DNA from 3 places in the Clostridium sp. LXY-7 genome. Region 1 is predicted to be linked to each of the others. Evidence: riboswitches for the same ligand, from Rfam matches in the RefSeq annotation. Region 1 holds a riboswitch; each other region holds the start of a gene.
The links. Region 1 has a riboswitch for cobalamin ahead of ACI48Q_RS17445 (hypothetical protein). Riboswitches for the same ligand answer to the same signal wherever they lie in the genome.
Positions count from the first base shown of each region.

Region 2: another riboswitch for cobalamin. It lies ahead of ACI48Q_RS13595 (energy-coupling factor ABC transporter permease); the one in region 1 lies ahead of ACI48Q_RS17445 (hypothetical protein).
Region 3: another riboswitch for cobalamin. It lies ahead of ACI48Q_RS04020 (ABC transporter substrate-binding protein); the one in region 1 lies ahead of ACI48Q_RS17445 (hypothetical protein).

Region 1 covers NZ_JBLLJL010000005.1:235,563-238,850, reverse strand. The annotation lists gene ACI48Q_RS17450 (N-acetyltransferase family protein) at 90-617, shown strand; cobalamin riboswitch at 801-991, shown strand; gene ACI48Q_RS17445 (hypothetical protein) at 1,148-1,594, shown strand; gene ACI48Q_RS17440 (N-acetyltransferase) at 2,217-2,645, shown strand; gene ACI48Q_RS17435 (DUF1858 domain-containing protein) at 2,757-2,945, shown strand; gene ACI48Q_RS17430 (hypothetical protein) at 2,961-3,288, shown strand, end outside.
Region 2 covers NZ_JBLLJL010000004.1:87,006-90,293, reverse strand. The annotation lists gene cbiQ (cobalt ECF transporter T component CbiQ) at 1-438, opposite strand, end outside; gene ACI48Q_RS13600 (energy-coupling factor ABC transporter substrate-binding protein) at 435-752, opposite strand; gene ACI48Q_RS13595 (energy-coupling factor ABC transporter permease) at 758-1,498, opposite strand; cobalamin riboswitch at 1,650-1,828, opposite strand; gene ACI48Q_RS13590 (recombinase family protein) at 2,043-3,288, opposite strand, start outside.
Region 3 covers NZ_JBLLJL010000001.1:844,948-848,235, forward strand. The annotation lists gene ACI48Q_RS04015 (FecCD family ABC transporter permease) at 1-381, opposite strand, end outside; gene ACI48Q_RS04020 (ABC transporter substrate-binding protein) at 465-1,403, opposite strand; cobalamin riboswitch at 1,509-1,678, opposite strand; gene ACI48Q_RS04025 (YjjI family glycine radical enzyme) at 1,956-3,288, shown strand, end outside.

The DNA.
Region 1 (3,288 bases):
ATACTTTTATTACAATTATGGCTAATAATTGTAATTGAATTTAAGGTGATGATATAATTATAAAAATGTAATTATAGGAGTGGAGTTTTATGATAATTAGGGAGCCAATTTTATCAGATGCTTCTAGTATAGCAAAGATACATGTAGATACTTGGCGTACTGCTTATAGGGAAATAGTACCTGATAAATATTTAGAGGAATTATCTTATGATAAGAAGGCAAAAGCATGGCAAGATATAATCAGTGGAAAACTTAGAGAAACTAGATATACTTTTATAGCTGAAGATGAAGAGTATGGTGTAATTGGATTTGCTACCTGTGGTGAAGAAAGAGAAGGAGACTCTGTATATAGAGGAGAGCTATATGCCATATATATTGCTGAGGAATACCAAAATAGTGGAGTGGGAAGTTTATTGTTTAAAAGAGTAACTGAAAAGTTAATTGAACTAAGATTTGACTCTATGCTTATTTGGGTGTTAGAAGAAAATTATAAGGCTCGTAGATTTTATGAAATAAAGGGTGGGAAGAAAATCAAAGAAAAATGTGTAGACATTGGGGGTAAGAAACTTAAGGAAGTAGCTTATGGATGGGAATTTCATCAATACAAAAAAATATAATATAAACAAAGTTATGTAATATAATTATTTTATAAAAATTGATGTAATAGTAGATCTGCGTCAATTTTTTTTAGATAATATTTAAAAGTTAAGTATTGAACAATAAAGAAATTTTAATAAATATAGCTTGCATGGTATAAATTTGACATAAAAATGAGGATAGTATAGTATATTATTTATAATTGAATATTTTAGAAATTAGGTTGAATGATATTTTGGTATCATTGATTAAAAGAGAAGTTGGGTGAAAGCCCCACGCGGTCCCGCCGCTGTAAGAGAGGAGTTTTCTTCTAGTATGCCACTGTTTTTAATGGGAAGGCAGAAGAAAATTATGATACTTGAGCCAGAAGAACTGCCTATTTTTGCGCTAGAATTCTACGAGAGATAGGAGGGTGTATTTGGAATCTGTGTATATACAAGATTTGCAACCTTTTAGCTTTGGTAGCTAAGAGGTTTTTTATTTCCACATTTTTAAACGTATCTAATTAAAATTGTATAAATTTTAAATTATAAGTTAGGAGTGGTTGTATATGAAAAGATTTGAGTTTGATGGAAAGAAATTATCTATGGTTACATCGGATGTATTAAGGGTCCTTAAAACTTTAGATGAAATTATAGATTCATATAATAATGAAAAACCGATAACACAAAAATATATGGAAGCAGTGTTTAAGTTAGAATTTGATAGATTTAGAAATCTTCTTGGGAAGTATATGAGCAAGTGCTTAGTTACAATCAGTGAGCCATATAATGAAGCACTATATACTGTAAGTATTGATAAATGCATTGGTGCTGGTTTTTTACCAGAGCTCACAGCTGAATTTTATAATTATTTTAAAACTCTTAGCTCTAGTGATTCATCAATAGATGAAACATCCTATGAAGACTTAGTGAAATTCTATGAGAAGAATCATGATAATATATTGAAGTTATATAATCATATGATAGAATTCTCTAATAAATATGTAGAGAAATAAGGCTTTGTTTTAATATGGTGTTGATAATGAACTACATATTATTACTCACAAACCGTTTCGAAAGCTTGATTTACTAAGGCTCTATTCAAGTGAAAAGCTAAAATACAACAACTCACTACGTTCGGATAAGTTGTATTTTAGCTTTTCACTTTCATAGAATCTAAGTAAATCTAATCTTCCTGCAAATGGTTTGCTTCGTAATAATATGTAGTTCTAAAATCAACAACTATATTAAAACAAAGCCAAAAATAAAAAATATAATTACAAATATTTGACAACTTAGAGTATTCTCTGCTATTATATATTTATAATTGAGAGAGGTAGGTGTTTAATGCACAGATAAGCAATAAAGTATCAGGATAATAGTGAACAAAATTAAGGGTATTTATCATTACCTTTTATTTGTGATGTGTTATTCTAAATCTTGGGATTGCTTATTGTGATTAAATACAGGCAAGATTATGGTATTTAACACAATTCTTTAGTTAAATCTATAATCTTTTTATATTTAAAGCAACTTAAGATATGAAAAACCTATTTGTTCTTCTATTATTAACTGATTTCAGATGTATAATAGGTAAAAATTAGAAAGAAAATCATGTTGAAGGGAAGTTGTTTTAAAATGATAAGAGCAATAAATAAAAATGAAAAAGAAATAAATGAAATTATGGGGATATGGAAAGATTCAACTATAAAAGGGCATAAATTTATACCCGAGCAGTATTGGATAGATAGTTATGAGAAAGTTAAAAATCAATATATTCCTGCATCTGAGACTTATGTCTATGAAGAGGATGGAGTGATACAAGGATTTATAAGCATATTAGAAAATAATTTTATAGGTGCCTTGTTCATTCATGTAGATTATCAAAATAAGGGGATAGGAAGAAAGCTCATAGAATATGTAAAGGATAAATATTTTGAGCTTCAACTAGCTGTATATAAAAATAATGAAACTGCAGTTAAGTTTTATACTAATAATGGATTTAAAGTTCAAGCTACGAATTTTGATGAAATCACAGGAGAAGAAGAATATATTATGAAACTTTAATATGTTTTTAAAAAATTCATAAAATAATTTAACATCCGTAACTTAGGTTACGGATGTTAATTGAATTTAGAGGTATACTATAAATAACAAATGAAACGGAGGTAATTGATTATGAAAATAGCAAAAGAAATGACAATTGGTGAAGTAATAAGAAATAATGAGAAAGCTATAGAGGTTTTAATGAGTTTTGGAATGGGTTGTGTTGGATGCCCATCTGCACAAGCTGAGACTCTTGAAGAGGCATGCATGGTTCATGGATTAGATGTGGAGGAACTTTTAACTAAGCTTAATGCTATATAAAGGGGGTAATTTATAGTGAGTGCGTTTCTTGGTAAAATACATTATTGGTTATACAACAAGATAGAGTTACATGAAAAGTTAATAGAAGAAGTACTAAAAGGAACCAAAGAAAAAAATTATCCGCTAAATGAACTGAGAGAGAAAAGCTATGAACTCTATGGTAAAGCACCAGAGGGAAGATTAGAGGATATAATAGAGCATGAAAATATTCATGGATGGCTTCAAAGAAGAATTGAGAGTGTAGAATATAGATTGGCGTATATTGTTTCAACACTATTAAAAGAAAATATATTATCCATTGATGAATTAAAGAGAATCTTTAATAAAAATGGAATAGAAGTTA
Region 2 (3,288 bases), on a different contig from region 1:
AAATTTTCCAAGCACCATTAAGACTTCAAACATAGGCGTAGTTAGTGCAAGAAAATAAAGACAGGAAACTGATCCTAGAGCTTTAAAGAATACTTTAGCTGCAATAATTAAACTCTCTCTTGTACATCCTAGTTTTAGGTTAAATATAACAAAACTAAATAATGCATTTGAATCTGGTTCAACTACACTTATTGCTACAGTTAAAAGTCCTATAACTAAAAAGGCAAGGGGAATTAAAATTAATTCCCCATAAGATTTAATGGATACTTTCCCTTTTATAATAGTAATACTTCCCATTAGTAGTAATATTATTAGAGAAGTAACAATAGAATTCAAAGCTATACAAACTATCATTGTGATTATTGAAAATAAAAATTTTTCCATAGGATTAACTTCTCTTAATCCAGATACATAAGCTAATTTATCAATTGAAATCATTTTCTCTCACTTTCAATTTTTTTAGATTTACCATGTGCAAATCCGAAGAAGTAGCATACAACACCTGCTCCAAGAGCTGCTTGTAATGCAAATAAAAGACTCTCTATTTCTCCGCTTGCTGGTTCAAAAAGTGGTGAAAACCAAGGTTCATAGCCTTCTTTAATTTCTAGTATAGCCTCTTCAGCCTCACCATCAGCTCCCCCAAATTCAGCATCTTTAGCTATAAAAAGTGGAAAAACTGCTAATGCTATAACTAAAAGAGCTAATAGTATATTTGTTTTCAATATATTTTTACTTTTACCATTATTACTCATATCTATTATGCCTCCTTGCCTATAACATTTAATTCTATAAGTTCTTCTTGATTATATTTATATAAAAGGTTGAAAACTATCACTGTTAATAATCCTTCACTTATAGCTAGTGGCAGCTGAGTAACAGCAAAAATCCCCATAAATTTCCCTAAAGATGCCATAATTCCACCTGTAGGATCAGGATAAGCTAGGGCTAATTGGATTGAAGTTGTTACATAGGTCATTAAGTTTCCTAACATTGCAGCTGCAAACACAGATACAGATTGAGAAGCATTGGATTTTTTAAACAACTTATATATAAAATAAGATACAAAAGGTCCAACTACTCCCATAGAGAAAGTGTTCGCTCCAAGGGTAGTTAATCCACCATGAGCAAGAAGTAATGCTTGAAATATTAAAACTATAAATCCTAAAACACTCATAACTGTTGGTCCAAAAAGAATAGCTCCAAGGCCTACTCCAGTTGGGTGAGAACAACTACCTGTAACTGAAGGTATTTTTAATGCTGATAGAACAAAGGCAAAAGCACCTACCATAGCTATTAGCATTTTTAATCTTGGATTAATTTTTATTTTTTCTTTTATTGAGAAAAAGCCAACTATAATAAATGGTATAGTTATTGCTCCCCAAGCAATACACCATCCTGGTGATAAAAAGCCTTCCATAATATGCATTCCATAAGCAGTTGTAGGTATAACTAGCATTGCAAGAAATACCCCTAGCGCAATTTGATATTTTTTCTTCATAACTAAACCCTCCATCTTTTTTAATTTTAAACTTCAAAATTATTTAGATGATAAATAGTTAGTAGCCGTCTTTTATGCAAATAAAAAAATCCATCCTTAAGGATAGATTAATATACGTATAATTCACACATAAAACCTCCCTCCGAAGTTATTGATTAACTCTTTATAGGCAGGTCTCCTGACTTACACATCAAACCCTATGAAACTCCTTCCCAAGTCATAGACTCAGTGGAATAACTATTCATAAGTAGTGCTTACAGTAGCGGGGGCTGTGTTGGACTTTAACCAACTTCCCTATTAATTCACGGCATCTAAAATGATGTAATTAATGTAGAATATTATCATTTCATTGTTCATTTTAAAAACGCCTTATACAAAACCTATAAGATCTATTAAATTATTACATATTCAATTTTATCATAGTTTTTTATTAAGTCAATATTTTGTAATAATATAGACTTAATAATGTCCGCCTTAAAATATAGTTAAAATTCCTATGAAATTTTTTACAACTTTTAAATTTTATTATATATTACTAATAAATCTATATTGAAAATTTAAACTCTACCTCCACCATCTTTCTCTCTTCCTTCTCATAGACAATAATATTTTGAATTAAAGCTTCAACAATTTGTCTGTCTAAGTCATTAAACTCTAAAATTTTATCTATATAATTCTTATATATGATTAAAAGTTCCTCTTCATTCTTCTTATTTCTAATTCTTTTTTCTAATTCTTCTTTTCTATATATTAGTTTTTCCTGTTTCTCTTCAATACTCTTAATTAAATTTTCAAAATTTCTTTCACTTAAAATTCCCTTAAGCTTATCCTGATACATTATTTCAAGGTTACTATCCACTTTCTTTAATTCAATCTTTGTTTTTTCAAACTCCTTATATTCCTCATCTTTATTCAAAAGCTCCCTACTCTTTTCATAAAGTGCTTCCTTATTTATATTTTCCGCTAATGACTCTCTAAGTTTAGTTGTTATTATTTCTTTAAGAAACTCTTCCTTTATAGAGTGTGCTGTACATTTTTTCCCACCAGTTTGAGATTTCGTACATTTATATCCTCTATAACTCTTCCTATAACACATTCCTCCGTTGCACTCACCACATTTTAATACAGTAGAAAATAAATGTAGTTCTCCCCCCTTATATCTATTCTTCATACTCCTAACAGCTATTAAATCTTGTACATTATTAAAGGTAACCTTATCTATTATCCCCTCGAACTCCCCTCCCCATATCCAATCAGATTTCTCTACAGGTTTTACCTTCTTTATTTTATAACTAATTTTTTTATACCTTTGTTGTACCATATATCCTCCATATTTAGGATTCTTTAAAATGGATAATATGGTGTTACTATTCCATACACCCTCTCTACTTTCTAATCTATTACTAGCCTTTGCTGATGGTGGCAATATTGCTTTTTTGTTTAAACAATTAGCTATTTTACCTGCTCCAAAACCTTCTTCATACAACCTAAAAATCTCTTTAACCACCTCTGTGGTTTCATCTTCTGCCGGAATTAATCTTATAGTTTTTACATTACCCATATAGGTACTCTGAAATCTATATCCGTAGGGAGGTTTGCTTGCTATACTAGATCCCCTCAACATCCTTTGCTTTAATGCATCCTTAATTTTTCTTGAGCAATCCTTTATATACATTTCATTTAATATATTTTTGAAAGGTATTATATCATCAAATTCATTTTCGCTGTCCACATTATCTAACACTGATACAAACCTGATTCCATTTACTTTAAAATAGTCCTCTAAATAA
Region 3 (3,288 bases), on a different contig from region 1:
ATTGCTTAGTCCTAATACAAAACTAATAGCAGAACCTAGTGCAGCTCCAGAAGATATACCAAGTATATAAGGGTCAGCCATTGGGTTTTTAAATATACCTTGATAGGTAGCACCTACTACAGAAAGGTTCATTCCAATAAGCGCTCCTAATAAAATTCTAGGGAGTCTTACATTTAAAACTATAGTAAAGGAAGTGGCTGATATATTACTGATATCTATTATATTGCCCAACAGGGGTATTTTACTTACTAAAATTTTAAAAGTATCCAAAGATGTTATATTGGCAGCACCTACGCTTATGGAAACTATGGTTAAAACTATCAATATTAATATTATAATTATGTAATTTAAAATATTATTTTTTCTCTTTAGGTAAGCCAATTATATCACTCTCTTCATAAAATTATTTAAATTAAATCAATTTATAAATAATATGCTCTAGTTATAACTAGAGCATATTTTAACTATTTAAAAAGCTCAGGATGAATAAGTTTAGTCATTTCTTCTAACCCTTGAGTTAATCTAGGTCCTTGTCTTACTATTAGATTGTCATCAATTTCTAGAACTTTATTTTCCTTAACAGCACGTAGATCTTTATAATTATCCGCTTGTATCATTTTATCCTTAGCTCCATAATTACTACTGCATATTATAACATCAGGATTGTTCTCTACAATTTTTTCAAAGCTGTATTTCCATCCTTCTATATCTTTTGCTATATTTTCTCCACCAGCCATTTCAATTATATCATTAATAAAAGTGTCTCCACCAGCAGTAAAATCTCCATTTCCGCCAAAATCAACCATATAATATACTTTTGGCTTACTAGTTACTGAATCGGTTTTAGATTTTATTTCTTTTACTTTTGCTTTCATATTAGCTATAATTTCTGAGGATTTATCTTTAGAATCAATGGCTATTCCTATCTTTTCTATAAGAGAGTAGGCTCCATCAAAGTTTTCTTTTTCATACAATGCAAGTACAGGAATACCAAGTTCTTTAAGTTTTTTTACAGTTTCTTCTTTAGTGTGAGTAGAAGCTAACACCAAATCAGGCTGCAAGGACACAATTTTCTCCACATTAGGATCATATAAACTACCTATGGATTCGATCTTTGAAACCTCAGCAGGGTAATCACAAAAATCAGTTCTTCCTATCAATCTATCTATGGCACCCAATTCACTAACTATTTCAGTGGTATTAGGTCCTAGAGAAATTATTTTTTCAGGCTTTTCATTAATAGTTACTTCTTCACCATAGCTATCCACTAATTTCACAGGATAAGAATTATCTGCAGAATTACTTTCGTTTTTAGGTGTAGGGTTATTTCCGCAAGCAGTTAAAAACAAAGCACATAACAAAAACAGACAAATAGTAGAAGTAATTTTCTTCATAAATTTCATTTTATCAGCTCCTTAACTTATAAATTTTATGTTTTGTTCAAAATAAAAAATCCCTAGAGGGATTACGTAGAAGTAGTACACTTCATCTCCTTTCCCGCCGAAAGTGACTGTAAATATTTTTAGGCAGGTCTCCTGGCTTATGGTTCATCCTAAGCTAACCTTCCCGTGAAATACAGTGGTTTTTAGCTTCGTCGCCATATACAGTAGCGGGGGCTGCAGTGTTTTGCACTTTCCCAATTAAGCCTTAGTATATTAAAAACAACTATTTAGTGATAAGTTATTTTATATACTTAGTGGCACCTGAAAATTATCAACTTAACATATAAAATTGTATGGTTTACACATCAAAAAGTCAATATAAACTAAATAAGGTATAATGAATTATATAGAATTTATGTAATTATTTATAAAATATTCATAACAATTATTTAACAATAATAATTATTCACAATTTGTAGAAAAATTTTAGAAATAAGTATATAATATATATAAGTATATAATATACTTAATAAAAATATTCTTAAACTTTTAGATGATTTGGAGGAATATATAATGAAGGATAGAATTCTTAATATTATAAAAGATAAGACTTTAACTTATGAAATGAAAGTTTTAAATTTAGCTAGAGAGGCAGAGAATTCTCTAGAGGTATTAAATAAAAGTGAAAAAACTAAAGATTATCAAGACATAGGAATTATTTGTGATTTAAATGAAGGTGAAGCACCATATAGACCTAGATATATAGTTCCTGACTATGAAAAATTTATGAAACAGGGTAGTGAGTTTTTAAGATTAACTCCTCCAACAAATATTTGGGAGGCTGTTAATAATCTTTTAATATTATACAAGCATGTTCCATCAATAACATCTTTCCCAGTATATGTAGGAAATATTGATACATTATTAGAACCATTTGTAGCTGATGAAAAGGAAGCTTATATGGCTATAAAATTTTTCTTAATGCATATAGATAGAACTATAACAGATTCTTTCTGTCATGCTAATATAGGACCATTAGATACAAAAGCAGGAAGAATAATATTAGAAGTTGAAAGAGAACTTCAAAATGCTACTCCTAATATAACTTTAAAATATTCCAAAGAAACTAATGATGAATTTGCTATAGAAGCTATTAAAACGGCTCTTTCTTGTGCAAAGCCAAGTTTTGCAAACCATGAAATGTTCTCAAAAGAGTTAGGAGAAAAATATGCAATAGCTAGTTGTTACAATGGATTAAATATAGGTGGCGGAAGTTATACATTAGTAAGGATGATACTTTCAAAATTAGCTCCTAAGGCAAAGAATGTAGAAGATTTCTTAAATAATGTATTACCTGAAGCTATAGAAATTATGCTTGACTACATGGATAAAAGAGTAAGATTCATAGTAGAGGAGAGTAACTTTTTTGAGTCTAATTTCCTAGTAAGAGAAGGATTAATTTCAAGGGATAGATTCACTGCTATGTTTGGATTAGTAGGCCTTGCAGAGTGTGTAAATACATTGCTTAATGCTAGTGAAGAAAAGGATAGATTTGGACATAGTGCTAAAGCTAATGAATTAGGAGAAACTATTATCAAAACTATGTATGATATAGTAAATAAACATGAAAATAAATACTGTGAAGCAACAGATAACCACTATCTACTCCATGCTCAAGTTGGAATTGAAACAGATAATGGAACAAGTCCAGGTTGTAGAATTCCAATAGGAGAAGAACCAATTCTTCATGAACACTTAGTACAAAGTGCAGTATTTCATAAATACTTCCCATCAGGAATAGGTGATATATTTAAATTTGATACTATGGCTAAAAATAATCCGAAGTCTATATTAGATGTAATTAAGGGAGCTTTTGCCATAGATATGAGGTATTTTTCACTTTACT